One region of the Pseudomonas pichavaramensis genome, then DNA from elsewhere that is predicted to be linked to it. Evidence: predicted binding sites of a transcription regulator. Region 1 holds the regulator's gene; each other region holds the start of a gene.

Region 1 (4,706 bases):
GTGCTCAAGGCGGCCTACCATAGTTACAAGCGTTGCGGCCTTGCAGGCTGCATACTGACAAAGCTTGACGAGGCTGCCAGCCTGGGTGAGGTATTGGGTCTGGCTATAGGCCAGCAACTGCCGGTAGCCTATGTCACTGATGGACCGCGAATTCCGGATGACCTGCAGGTGCCGCGTAGTCACCAACTGGTCAGTCGTGCAGTAGGACTGCAGTCTGCGGAGCAGCCGAGTGAAGATGCCATGGCGCAGCTGTTCGCCGGGCTCTATCAGCAGCCGGCGCAGCGCGCCGGATAACGGACGGTATTGTTGCACCCTCCCGCGTCATGACGCAGAAGTGAACGGCCTCCACAGGTAATCGATCTGGGATGGCCAAGTCGAAGTTAGACAAGGTGTAGAAAGAACATGGGTATGCATCCCGTACAGGTGATCGCGGTGACCGGCGGCAAGGGTGGCGTCGGCAAGACCAATGTGTCGGTGAATCTGTCCATGGCCCTGGCTGACCTCGGCCGCCGAGTCATGCTGATGGACGCCGACCTAGGCCTGGCTAACGTCGATGTACTGTTGGGCCTTACGCCCAAGCGTACGCTGGCCGATGTGATTGCTGGCGAATGTGACCTGCGCGACGTATTGCTGCAGGGCCCGGGTGGTATTCGCATCGTGCCGGCAGCGTCTGGCACGCAGAGCATGGTCAGCCTCACGCCGATGCAGCACGCCGGGCTGATCCAGGCATTCAGCGATATCAGCGAGAATCTTGACGTGCTGGTGATCGATACCGCAGCCGGTATCGGTGATGCGGTGGTCAGCTTCGTTCGTGCTGCGCAGGAAGTTCTCGTGGTGGTGTGCGATGAACCGACCTCCATCACCGACGCCTATGCGCTGATCAAACTGCTCAATCGCGACCATGGCATCAGCCGTTTCCGTGTGCTGGCCAATATGGCCCACAGCCCGCAGGAAGGTCGCAATCTCTTTGCTAAGCTGACCAAGGTGACGGATCGTTTTCTTGACGTCGCCCTGCAGTATGTCGGTGCCGTGCCCTACGACGAGTGCGTGCGCAAGGCCGTACAGAAGCAGCGTGCCGTTTATGAAGCGTTCCCACGATCCAAGTGCGCTCTGGCGTTCAAGGCGATTGCCCAGAAGGTTGACACCTGGCCGCTGCCGGCCAACCCCCGTGGCCATCTGGAGTTTTTTGTCGAGCGTCTGGTGCAGCAACCGACGGCTGACAGCGCCGTATGACAGCAGCTTCTGGACTTCGTATGTACAACAAGGCGCAGGCGCAGGATTCCCAGCACCAGTTGATCGAGCGTTATGCCCCCTTGGTCAAGCGTATCGCCTACCACCTGCTGGCACGTTTGCCGGCCAGCGTGCAGGTCGATGATCTGATCCAGGCGGGCATGATCGGTTTGCTCGAAGCTTCACGTAAATACGACTCCAGCAAAGGAGCCAGCTTCGAAACCTTCGCCGGAATTCGTATCCGCGGGGCCATGCTCGATGAGGTGCGCAAGGGCGACTGGGCGCCGCGTTCGGTGCACCGCAACAGTCGCATGGTCAGCGATGCGATTCGTGTCGTGGAGGCCCGTACCGGGCGTGACGCTAAAGATCACGAGGTTGCGGCCGAACTCCAATTGAGTCTGGAGGATTACTACGGCATTCTTGGCGACACTTTGGGCAGCCGCCTGTTCAGCTTCGACGACCTTCTGCAGGACGGCGAGCACGGAGGGTTGCATGAAGACGCCGGGCACACCCATCTCGAACCTTCGCGGGACCTCGAAGACGAACGCTTCCAGGCGGCTTTGGCCGATGCCATCGCCGGCTTACCGGAGCGTGAACGTCTTGTGCTGGCGCTGTATTACGATGAAGAACTGAACTTGAAAGAAATCGGTGAAGTGCTGGGGGTTAGCGAGTCGCGCGTGAGTCAATTGCACAGTCAGTGCGCGGCACGCCTGCGCTCACGACTGAGCGAATGGCGCGCCGGCTGAAGGGCGGCTTACTCGCAGGCGCAAGCGGTTTCACGATTAAAGGACGTAGTTGCGAGCGCAATACGTTTGGGACTGTACGGAGGTCGACTTGGACAAGAACATGAAAATCCTCATCGTTGATGATTTTTCGACGATGCGACGGATCATCAAGAACCTCTTGCGGGATTTGGGTTTCACCAACACCGCAGAAGCCGATGACGGCACTTCGGCGCTGCCGATGTTGCAAAGTGGCAGCTTCGACTTTCTGGTGACCGACTGGAACATGCCCGGTATGACCGGCATCGACCTGCTGCGTGCCGTGCGCGCTGACGAGCGCCTCAAGCATCTGCCAGTGCTGATGGTGACTGCTGAAGCCAAGCGCGATCAGATCATCGAGGCGGCCCAGGCCGGCGTGAATGGCTACGTGGTCAAACCCTTCACCGCCCAGGTGCTGAAGGAAAAGATCGAGAAGATCTTCGAGCGGGTCAACGGCTGATGTCGGCCGCGAGGGTGCTATGGAACATGATGACTCCACGATGGGTGACCTCGAGTCGACCCTGAAGAACAACGCCCGCGATTTGGTCGATAGCCTCGAACAAGGCAATTTCGGCGCCGCGGTGCAACTGATCAACGAGCTCAACAAGGTCCGTGACCACGGGCTCTATCACGAGGTTGGCAAGCTGACCCGTGAACTGCACAACGCCATTGTCAATTTCCAGATCGATCCGCGCATGCCGCATGCGCAGGAGCTTTCGCAGATTGCCGATGCGACCGAACGCTTGAACTACGTCGTTACCCAGACCGAAAGGGCTGCCAACCGCACCATGGATCTGGTGGAGCAGAGCGCTCCGTTGGTCAATGACCTGAGCGATGAGGCGCAAAGCCTGGGGGCGGAATGGGGTCGCTTCATGCGTCGCGAGATTGGGGCTGACGGGTTTCGCGAACTGGCCAAGCGTGTCGAGCTGTTTCTGGCTCGCAGCGAGCGTGACGGCGCCAAGTTGTCCAATCACCTCAACGATATTCTGCTGGCGCAGGACTACCAGGACCTTACCGGGCAGGTGATCAAGCGTGTCACCCAGTTGGTGACCGAGGTCGAGAGCAATCTGGTGAAACTGATGCTCATGGCCAGTCAGGTCGATCGTTTTGCCGGTATTCAGCATGACCATGAAGTGCTGCGTGCCGAACAGGAAAAATCAAAAGAGCCATCGCGGGGTGAAGGTCCGCAGATTCATGCCGATAAGCGTGATGACGTTGCCTCCAGTCAGGACGATGTCGACGACCTGCTGTCCAGTCTAGGGTTCTAAGGAGCACACACATATGAGCTTCGGCGCCGATGAAGAGATCCTCCAGGACTTCCTGGTAGAGGCCGGCGAGATTCTCGAACAGTTGTCCGAACAATTAGTCGAGCTGGAAAGCCGACCGGACGACATGAACCTGCTCAACGCCATCTTTCGCGGTTTCCATACCGTCAAGGGCGGAGCGGGCTTCCTCCAGCTCAATGAGCTGGTGGAGTGCTGCCATATCGCCGAAAACGTGTTCGACATCCTGCGCAAGGGTGAGCGTCGCGTCGACTCGGAACTGATGGATGTGGTGCTCGAGGCTCTTGATGCAGTCAATGGCATGTTCGGTGAGGTGCGTGAGCGCCGCGAACCTACGCCTGCTTCCCCTGAGTTGCTGGCCGCACTGGCGCGCCTGGCTGAGCCTGCTGGGGCAGAGGCCGCTCCGGCTGCTGCGCCTGCGCAGCAGGCCGAGCCTGAGCCAGAGCCCGTGGTCGCGCCAACGCTCTCGGGTGACATCACTGATGATGAATTCGAGCAATTGCTCGACGCACTGGGTGATGCGCCGGCCGCAGAAGTGGCGACCTCCAGTGACGACATCACCGATGACGAGTTCGAGTCCCTGCTCGATCAGCTGCATGGCAAAGGTCAATTCAGCGGCACGGTCGAGGTGTCGGCGAGCCCGGCGAGTGTTGCTGCGCCCGCTGCAGCACCTGCCAGTGACGACATCACCGATGACGAGTTCGAAGCGCTGCTCGATCAGTTGCACGGCAAGGGCCAATTTTCCGGCGCCGCAGAGGCACCGGCAGCAGTCGCCGCACCCGCTGCAGCACCTGCCAGTGACGATATCACCGACGATGAGTTCGAATCGCTGCTCGACCAGTTGCATGGCAAGGGCAAGTTCGTACCGCCGAGCGAGCCGGCACCGTCTGCTGCGCCTGCTCCGGCAGTAAAACCAGCCGCCCCCGCTGCTGCAGCCAAAGCCTCAGCACCTGCGGCTCCCGCCAAAGCTGAGCCCGTTGCGGGCCGGGCCGCTGCCGCGCCGGCACCTGCTGCTGACAAGGCACCGGCGGCGAGCGAAGCGGAGACCACCGTACGGGTCGATACCGCACGCCTCGACGAGATCATGAACATGGTCGGCGAGCTGGTGCTGGTGCGTAACCGTCTGGTGCGCCTGGGCCTCAATAGCGGCGATGAGGCGATGTCCAAGGCGGTCTCGAACCTCGACGTGGTCACGGCGGATCTGCAGACTTCGGTGATGAAGACCCGCATGCAGCCGATCAAGAAGGTTTTCGGCCGCTTCCCACGCCTGGTGCGCGATCTGGCGCGTAACCTGAAGAAGGAAATCAACCTCGAGCTGGTCGGGGAAGAAACTGACCTCGACAAGAACCTGGTCGAGGCCCTGGCCGATCCGCTGGTGCACTTGGTGCGCAACGCCGTCGACCATGGCGTGGAAACCCCTGACGAGCGCGAG
Region 2 (4,706 bases), on a different contig from region 1:
GCCAACGTGGTGCTCAATACCGCTTTCCGACAACTGGCCATGGCGGTCGACACGCACATTTTCCGCGTCAGCAATCGCACCGGCATCGCTCCGGGCAAGAACGTGATCGAGGTGGAGAAGAAGCTACTCAAGTTCGTGCCCAAGGATTATCTGCTCGACGCCCACCACTGGCTGATCCTCCACGGGCGCTACGTCTGCACCGCGCGCAAACCGCGCTGTGGCGCCTGCCGCATCGAAGACCTGTGCGAGTACAAGGCGAAAACATCCGACGATTGATCGACCATAGAATCCGGCGATCTTCTGATTGAAAAAATCTTTTTTACCCGCTCAATTTTTGCCGCTATAAGGTGCGCAAATGGCCCCTGGTAATGGGCCTGGAGTGGAATAGATGAGCACAGACAAAGAAGATCTCGAACTGGATGAAGACTTTGTCGCGGACGATGCCGACGATGCCGAGCCTGCGGTGGAAGTTGCCAAGACCAACCTGACCAAACGCCGCATTATCGACAACTTCCTCGAAGAGCGTCGCCTGCACAAACAGCTGGCCGAATACGACTTCGATATCTGAGGTCCGAACGCACAAGAAAAGCCCGGTTTGCCGGGCTTTTCTTTGTCAGTCGCGACGCGAGGGCGAGAGCAGCTCGATCTTGTAGCCGTCCGGGTCCTCGACGAAGGCCAGGATGCTCGTGCCATGCTTCATCGGCCCCGGCTCGCGGGTGATCTTGCCGCCGCGGTTGCGAATGTCTTCGCAGGCCTTGTAAACGTCGGCCACCTCCAGGGCGATGTGGCCATAGCCGTTACCCAGCTCGTAGCTGTCGACGCCCCAGTTGTGGGTCAGCTCGATCACGCTGTTGTGCGCCTCATCGCCATAGCCGACGAATGCCAGGGTGAACTGGCCTTCCGGGTAGTCCTTGCGGCGCAGCAGAGTCATGCCCAGCACTTCAGTGTAGAAGGCGATGGACTTGTCCAGATTGCCGACACGCAGCATGGTATGCAGCAGTCTCATGGCTATTCTCCTCATCGGCCCGGTGTAGCCGGGCTCAGAATGACAAACCCCGGCGCGTGGCCGGGGTTATTTGACACGCTGCAAGCAGTCTATCAGAGCAGCTTGCGGCCCTTGCCAGCGGCGATGCGCATGCGCAGGGCGTTGAGCTTGATGAAGCCCGCTGCGTCCTGCTGGTTGTAGGCGCCGCCGTCTTCCTCGAAGGTCGCGATGTTGGCGTCGAACAACGACTCGTCGGACTTACGGCCGGTAACGATGACGTTGCCCTTGTACAGCTTCAGGCGTACCACACCGTTCACGTTGGCCTGAGAGGCGTCGATCATCTGTTGCAGCATCAGACGCTCCGGGCTCCACCAGAAACCGTTGTAGATCAGGCTGGCGTACTTCGGCATCAGCTCGTCTTTCAGGTGGGCGACTTCGCGGTCGAGGGTGATCGACTCGATGGCGCGGTGACCCTTAAGCATGATGGTGCCGCCGGGGGTTTCGTAGCAACCACGGGACTTCATACCGACGAAGCGGTTCTCGACGATATCCAGACGACCGATGCCGTTCTCGCCACCGATGCGGTTCAGCTCGGCCAGCACCTGCGCCGGAGTCATTTCCTTGCCGTCGATGGCGACGATGTCACCGCCGCGGTAGGTCAGCTCGATGTAAGTCGGCACGTCCGGCGCCGCTTCCGGCGACTTGGTCCAACGCCACATGTCTTCTTCGTGCTCGGTCCAGGTGTCTTCCAGCACGCCGCCCTCATAGGAGATGTGCAGCAGGTTGGCGTCCATGGAGTACGGCGACTTCTTCTTGCCGTGGCGCTCGATTGGGATGGCGTGCTTCTCGGCGTAGTCCATCAGCTTCTCGCGCGACAGCAAGTCCCACTCGCGCCACGGGGCGATGACTTTGACGCCCGGCTTCAGCGCATAGGCGCCCAGCTCGAAACGCACCTGGTCGTTACCCTTGCCGGTGGCGCCATGGGAGATGGCGTCAGCGCCGGTCTCGTTGGCGATTTCGATCAGGCGCTTGGCGATCAGCGGACGGGCGATGGAGGTACCCAGCAGGTACTCGCCTTCGTAGATGGTGTTGGCGCGGAACATCGGGTAGACGAAATCACGCACGAATTCTTCGCGCAGGTCGTCGATGTAGATTTCCTTGACGCCCAGGGCCTGAGCCTTGGCACGAGCCGGCTCGACCTCTTCGCCCTGGCCGAGGTCAGCGGTGAAGGTCACCACTTCACAGTTGTAGGTATCTTGCAGCCACTTGAGGATCACCGAGGTGTCCAGGCCACCGGAATAGGCCAGAACTACCTTTTTGACGTCCGCCATGCCATCACTCCACGGGTTGTACGGTAAAACCCGTGATTCTACTGGCCTCGCGGGGCAATTTACAGAGGCGCGACAGCTTGTGACGATGAGGCGACGAAGATATTCGTCATTTATCGCCGCAGATCACAGGCAGCCCCCGGCTCAGCGGCACTCGTGAGAGGATTTATCAGGAGGGCGTACTGCCGGGCGGGTCAGCCGGCGGCGTGGCCGGCGCGCTCTGTGGCGCTGTCTCAGGAACCGGCACGCGGTCCAGGCGCAGAGTGGCGCGGCGGTTCTTGGCGCGGTTGGCCTCGTTATTGTTCGGCACCAACGGATAGCGCTCGCCGTGGAAACGCACGGTAATCTGCTCAGCCGGAATACCGCCAGCTTTCAGATACTCCTGCACGGCCAGCGCACGCCGCCGGGAAAGGTCGCGATTGGTCAGGCGGTTACCGCTGTTGTCGGCGTGACCGTCGATCTGGAAGCTGTTGATGGTCGGATCGGCCTTGACGAAGTCGAGGATGATATCGAGCTTGGCCTTGGCCATCGGATCGAGATCGATTCCGCCGCCGGGAAAGCCGATCTGCGCCTGACGGATCTGATCGAAATTGACTGGTAGCAACTTCGCGGTGCAGGCCTGATAGTCGTCATAGGCCTGATGAAATTTCACCGGCAGCAAACGCACTTCCAGGCTTTCACTGCCATTGAGGGTGCGATGACGCACCACCGGGCTACGGCCTTCCAGCAAGCCGGTCAGCAGCCGCGCGCCCTGCTCCTGAGAGCTGTTGAACGGTACGTCGCCATTACCGATGCTGACCACTCCCAGGTTGATATCACTACGTCCCGGCTGCCAGGGTGCCGCTGCGGCCAACAGAACTGCGGAACCGTTGCCGAGCCAGCGCTCACGCGCCTTGAGGCGGAACGTCACCTGCTCACCCGCGCGGCGCACGAACTCACCACTGCCGAAGTTGCTGATCGGCTGACTCAGACGGCACTCGAACTGGTCGCCTTCGACTTTCCACTCCACCTTCTCCAGTCGAGTCTGGAAGCTGATGGCATGCGCCGGCAGACACAAAGGCATGCCAGCCAGCAGGCTGATCAGGATGAAATAGGGCGCACGCACGACAGGCTCCAGGGCGGTTCACAGCGTTCTCAGGTGATATCGGTCACACTCGCGGAAACTTGACCCCCTGCGTTCGATTGTCACGCTGGCGCGAGCGCGAACAGGCGCTTTTCAGTTACCATGCGGCCACGTTTTACCCGCCTGGAAGCCCCCATGTCCGACCGTCTGACTCTTCTGCGTCCCGATGACTGGCACATTCACCTGCGCGATGGCGCGGTGCTGCCACACACCGTCGGCGATGCCGCGCGCGCCTTCGGCCGCGCCATCATCATGCCCAACCTGGTTCCGCCGGTACGCAATGCCGAGGAAGCCGATGCCTACCGCCAGCGCATTCTCGCGGCGCGTCCGGCCGGCAGCCGTTTCGAGCCGCTGATGGTGCTCTACCTCACCGACAACACCCGTCCCGAGGATGTCCGCGCGGCCAAGGCCAGCGGCTTCGTGCACGCCGCCAAGCTGTACCCGGCCGGCGCCACCACCAACTCGGACTCGGGCGTGACCAGCATCGACAAGATCTTCCCGGTGCTCGAAGCCATGGCCGAGGTCGGCATGCTGCTCTTGGTGCACGGTGAAGTGACCCGCTCCGAGATCGACGTGTTCGACCGTGAGAAGACCTTTATCGACGAGCACCTGACCCGTGTGGTCGAGCGCTTCCCGAACCTGAAAGTGGTGTTCGAGCACATCACCACCCGTGACGCAGTGCAGTTCGTCGAGGCCGCCTCGGCCAACGTCGGCGCCACCATCACCGCCCACCACCTGCTGTACAACCGCAACCACATGCTGGTCGGCGGCATTCGTCCGCACTTCTATTGCCTGCCGATCCTCAAGCGCAACGTGCACCAGGAAGCCCTGCTCGATGCCGCCACCGGTGGCAACGCCAAGTTCTTCCTCGGTACCGACTCGGCGCCACACGCCAAGCATGCCAAGGAAGCGGCCTGCGGCTGCGCCGGCTGCTACACCGCGTATGCCGCCATCGAGCTGTATGCCGAGGCCTTCGAGCAACGTGGCGCACTGGACAAACTGGAAGCCTTCGCCAGCTTCCACGGCCCGGACTTCTACGGCATGCCGCGCAACAGCGACAGCATCACCCTGGTGCGTGAGGAGTGGACCGTCCCGGCCAGCCTGCCACTGGGCGATAGCAGCGTCGTGCCGCTGCGCGCTGGCGAAACCCTGCGCTGGAAACTGCTGGAGGCCCAGGCATGAGCGAAGACAACTACGACGACGAACTGGAAGCCAGCCTGCCGGCCGGGCCGCGCTCGCCGATGGCTGCGCGCTTTCGTGGCTACCTGCC
Region 3 (4,706 bases), on a different contig from region 1:
GCTGATGTCGACGCCCATGACACCGATGATCTTGCCGTTGAGTTGCAGTGGAAAGGCGATGCTGGTCATCAGTATCTGCTGGCCGCCGACTTCGTCGTAGTAGGGTTCCAGCACGCAGGGCTGATGAGTGTCTCGGGGGCAGGTATACCAGGCGTTGTAGGCCACACCGTTTTCACCGGGAGTGGTGTCGCCAAGCATTTCTTCGCTCATGGCCTCGGCTTCCAGTTGGCCTGCCGTCGGCTGCGCCCAGTACAGCGCAAAGCGCCCGGCCCCGTTGCTGCCAAGGTCGGGCTGATCCGCGAAGAGTTCGTCCTTGCCATCCAGTGCGTCGGGCTCGAATACCAGATAGAGGCCGAGCAAAGCTGGGTTGGCTTCCAGGCTGGTACGTACCTGTTGCGTCAGGTCCTCACGCAGGTCGAATGCATCGAGGAAGCGCTTCTCGGCTTGTTCGCGCAGAAACAGGATCTGTCTGGAGAATCCTTTGCCGTACTGATAGGCGTCCATGAAGTAGCGCTGGATGCGGATCGCCTGCAATTGAGCTCGGGCCTTCAAGCGCAGTTTGGCACTCTCTTCCAGCATGCCGGAACTGGCCTCGCGCACCATATTGGTGCTGCGGCTGGATTGGAACTGTGAGGCGCCAACCAGCAACGTGACGATGGCGAGCAGGCAAAGGCCGGCGAGCAGTGTGATCTTCCATTGGATCGAAAGACGGCTGAACAGCATGATGCGTTCCTTTCTACAAGGGCTAATGCGGTTATCGGTGCCCGGGCAGCTTTCTTGACCGTTATGGCGCGCGGTCGAAATTATGCACGAAATGCTTTAGATAATGAACGCAGGCCATTTTTGACAGGATAGTCAGCTTGCGGCAGAGTACGCGGCTTTTTGCGCCGGCCCTGGCTGGCATACCTGCAGGTAGAACGTTTTATGAATGCTGTTATAGCCGCAGTCGGCATCATGTTGCTGCTCAGTCTCTGTCGCGTGCATGTGGTGGTGGCGCTGATCATTGGGGCTTTTGTAGGCGGGTTGTTGGGTGGGCTGGGTATCGAGGGCACGCTCCAGGCCTTCAACCAGGGATTGGGCGGCGGTGCGACGGTTGCATTGTCCTATGCACTACTGGGCGCCTTCGCTGTGGCAATTGCCAAATCCGGCCTTGCTCATGCCCTGGCGGACAAGGCTCTGGCACTGGTCGGCAAACAGCAGGAAGGTGGCGGTGGAGCGCTGAAATGGGTGCTGATCGGGCTGCTGCTGGCTGTGGCCATTTCCTCACAGAACCTGCTGCCGATTCATATCGCTTTCATTCCGTTGCTGGTGCCGCCACTGCTCTATGTATTGAGCAAGTTGCAACTCGATCGTCGCTTGATTGCCTGCGTGCTGACGTTCGGTCTGATCACGCCATACATGTTCTTGCCGGTCGGCTTCGGTGGCATCTTTCTCAACGAGATTCTTCTGGCCAATGTCGCCAAGTCCGGTATCGATGTGACGGGTATCAGCATCACCCAGGCGATGGCCATTCCGGCATTGGGCATGTTCTGCGGTCTGCTCGTGGCGGTGTTGTTCACTTACCGGGGCAAGCGTGTTTATGACTTGGATAAGGTTGCACAGAGCGAGCGCCTGGATGTGCAGTACAACCCACTGAGCCTGCTGGTAGCGGGTTTGGCGATCGCAGCTGCATTCGTCGTGCAGCTGTGGCTGGATTCGATGATCATCGGTGCGCTGGTCGGTTTCGTGGTCTTCTCGGTATCCGGCGTAGTGCGCTGGAAAGAAGCGGACGGCCTGTTCACCGAGGGCATGAAAATGATGGCCATGATCGGCTTCATCATGATCGCCGCTGCCGGCTTTGCGGAAGTGATGAAGACCACTGGCCAGGTCGGGATGCTGGTTGATAGCGCTGCCAAGTTGATTGGCCACAACAAGGCTGTCGGTGCGCTGTTGATGCTGCTGGTGGGGCTGCTGGTGACCATGGGCATCGGTTCGTCCTTTTCGACCATCCCGATCATCGCCGCGATCTTCGTGCCGCTCGGCATGCAGCTCGGTTTCAGCCCGTTGGCGATCGTCTCTATCGTCGGTACTGCCGGCGCCTTGGGAGACGCGGGTTCACCCGCTTCTGACTCGACCCTCGGGCCAACCTCGGGCCTGAACGCCGATAGTCAGCACAATCACATCTGGGACAGCGTGGTGCCTACGTTTCTGCACTACAACCTGCCGCTTCTGGCGTTCGGCTGGGGCGCCGCTATGCTGCTGTAAAGGTGTGCACATGATGCGCTGGATTAAGTTCTCGGCATCTCTAGTCGCTTAACTCCTGTACGGGGCTGCCGATATATCGGTAGCCCCGTTTTGGTTCGTACATAAGGACAATAAGAATGCGCCTGACATTGAAAACCAAGGTAATCCTGCTTGCGCTGGTTCCGGTCATCCTGTTCGCGTTGGTGTTGAGCGGCACCGCAGCCAAGGTATTGCAGAGCATGGCGGCGAAAGAAGTGAGCGAAACACGCGAGCGCTTGCTGCAGGAGAAGCGCAGTGAGCTGGAGCATTACATGCAGATCGCCTTGGGTTCCGTTCAGGGGCTGTACGACGGCGCTGCTCAGGGTGACCTGGCCGGTCGTGCCCAGGCCATCGTGATTCTCTCGAAGATCAAATATGGCGCCGACGGCTACTTCTTCGGTCATGACTCCAACGTCGTGCGGCTTTTCCGCGGCGATAGTCCGGTCGATGTCGGCAAAAGCCTGGCTGACCGTCGTGACCCGAATGGGGTTTACATCAATCGCGAGCTGGTCAACGTGGCGAAGAACAACACCTACTTCGTCAACTATTCCTCGCCGCTGCCGGGTAACGAGTCGGTACAGGTACCCAAGCTGGCGTACAGCTATTACCTGCCGAAGTGGGATATGGCGGTGGGCACGGCGCTGAATCTCGATGGTATCGAGGCACAGGTCGGGGAGGTCGAAGCAGAGATCAAACACCGTATCAGCACCATCATCACCAGCATCATGATCGTTGCGGCGGTGTTGCTGCTGGTCTTCGGAATTGTCGGTGTCTGGCTCGGCAATGCCTTCCTGCGCCCGTTGCAGCAGATCAAGGCCAATCTCGATGATATTGCCGCAGGCGAGGGTGACCTGACACGTCGTCTGCCGATCACCAGTGAGGATGAATTGGGTCAACTGGCGGGCTCTTTCAACCGCTTCGTCGAAAAAGTGCATGGTCTGGTGCGGCAGATCGTCGAGATGACGGGCCAGCTCACCGAATTGGTTACCCAGGTTTCGCAGCAGGCCCAGCGTTCCGAGCAGGCCATGGCGCAGCAGCGTCACGAGACCGATCAGGTCGCCACGGCGATCAATGAGATGTCGGCTGCTGCGCACGAGGTGGCCAAGAGCGCACAGAATGCGGCGGAAGCTGCGCAGCAGACGGATCGTGAAGGTCAATCGGCGAAAAGCGTGGTCGACGGCAGCATCCAGCGTATTCATTCATTGGTCGAGGACATCCGCAGCAGTGGTGTCTCGCTGGATAGTCTGCAGCAGGACGTGCAGTCCATCGTCAGCGTGCTCGATGTCATCCGCTCTATTGCCGAGCAGACCAACCTGCTGGCGCTCAACGCTGCCATTGAGGCGGCGCGCGCCGGTGAGGCCGGCCGTGGTTTCGCCGTGGTCGCCGATGAGGTGCGTGCGCTGGCCAGTCGGACTCAACAGAGCACCCAGGAAATCCAGGGCATGATCGATCGCCTGCAGCAGGGCACTCAGGAGTCGGTGACCTCGATGCGTCGCTCCAGCGATGCCGGTGAGATCACCAGCGAGCAGGCCAACAAAGCCGGGGAGTCGCTCGACGCCATCGCTCAGCTGATTGCCACCATCAACGCGATGAACGCGCAGATCGCCAGCGCCGCTGAGGAGCAGACGGCCGTTGCCGAGGAGATCAACCGCAGCGTGCATCAGATCGCCGTCGCGGTGGACAGCGTGGCGGACGAAACCGAGCGTGGCGCGCAGACCGCACGCAGCCTGGCCGGGCTCGGCGAGCGTCTGGGTGCGCTGGTGCGTCAGTTCCGTATCTGATTCAGTCCGGCAATTTCCAGCGGCTTATCGCTTCGCTGAGGTGCTCGATCCAGGCGCGGACCGCCGGCGACATGCCGCGCCTGTGTGCATAGGCCAGCTGCACATGGCCCTGTGGCACATGCCACTCCGGTAGCAGGGCAACCAGCCGGCCATCGAGTAGCTCCTCGTTGCAGAAGGTCGTTGGTAGCAGGGTGATCCCCAACCCTGCCAGTGCTGCCGATTTGCGAATGGGGAAGTCGTCGATGGCCAGCCGGGCTTCCATGGCAATCTCGCTGACCTCATGCGTCGCTTCATGGTGGAAACGCCAATGAATGCGCCGGTCGGCTGCAACTGCACCCAGGGCCGGCAGCTGTTGCAGGTCGCTGGGGTGGCTCAGTGGCAGCCCGGCAACCAGATTCGGGTGAGCGACGATATAGGCCCGCGCCGGTACCAGGCGCCGGGTGATCAGGCCAGGTTCTTCGTCCTCGGCCATGCGCACACGCAGCGCGACGTCCACTGCCTCGTTGAGCAGATCCACGCGTCGATTGGTATGCAGTACTTCCAGCTGAACCTGCGGGTAGCGTGCAAGAAACCCATTGATGATCTCGGGCAGCAGGGTCAGCCCATTGGGGCTGGAGAAGCGCACCCGGCCGCGCGGTTCGCTGGTCAGGTTGGCCACGGTTT

The links. The regulator FliA, encoded in region 1, starts transcription of late flagellar genes. The targets are predictions, from matches to a motif close to CTAAAGTTTNNNNNNNNNNNGCCGNTAA.
Region 2: the regulator FliA is predicted to act here: its motif matches at 3,455-3,482, upstream of ACJRW5_RS11880 (flagellar protein MotY).
Region 3: the regulator FliA is predicted to act here: its motif matches at 2,292-2,319, upstream of ACJRW5_RS14145 (methyl-accepting chemotaxis protein).

The regions. Positions count from the first base shown of each region.
Region 1 covers NZ_JBJKFJ010000002.1:223,608-228,313, reverse strand. The annotation lists gene flhF (flagellar biosynthesis GTPase FlhF) at 1-294, shown strand, start outside; gene fleN (flagellar synthesis regulator FleN) at 403-1,233, shown strand; gene fliA (RNA polymerase sigma factor FliA) at 1,230-1,976, shown strand; gene ACJRW5_RS04600 (chemotaxis response regulator CheY) at 2,077-2,451, shown strand; gene ACJRW5_RS04595 (protein phosphatase CheZ) at 2,471-3,259, shown strand; gene ACJRW5_RS04590 (chemotaxis protein CheA) at 3,273-4,706, shown strand, end outside.
Region 2 covers NZ_JBJKFJ010000006.1:136,114-140,819, reverse strand. The annotation lists gene nth (endonuclease III) at 1-276, shown strand, start outside; gene ACJRW5_RS11895 (PA3496 family putative envelope integrity protein) at 389-568, shown strand; gene gloA (lactoylglutathione lyase) at 614-1,006, opposite strand; gene ACJRW5_RS11885 (argininosuccinate synthase) at 1,099-2,316, opposite strand; gene ACJRW5_RS11880 (flagellar protein MotY) at 2,483-3,418, opposite strand; gene pyrC (dihydroorotase) at 3,572-4,618, shown strand; gene rnt (ribonuclease T) at 4,615-4,706, shown strand, end outside.
Region 3 covers NZ_JBJKFJ010000007.1:276,629-281,334, reverse strand. The annotation lists partial or broken gene ACJRW5_RS14155 (cache domain-containing protein) at 1-504, opposite strand, end outside; gene ACJRW5_RS14150 (Na+/H+ antiporter family protein) at 925-2,244, shown strand; gene ACJRW5_RS14145 (methyl-accepting chemotaxis protein) at 2,361-4,043, shown strand; gene ACJRW5_RS14140 (LysR substrate-binding domain-containing protein) at 4,045-4,706, opposite strand, start outside.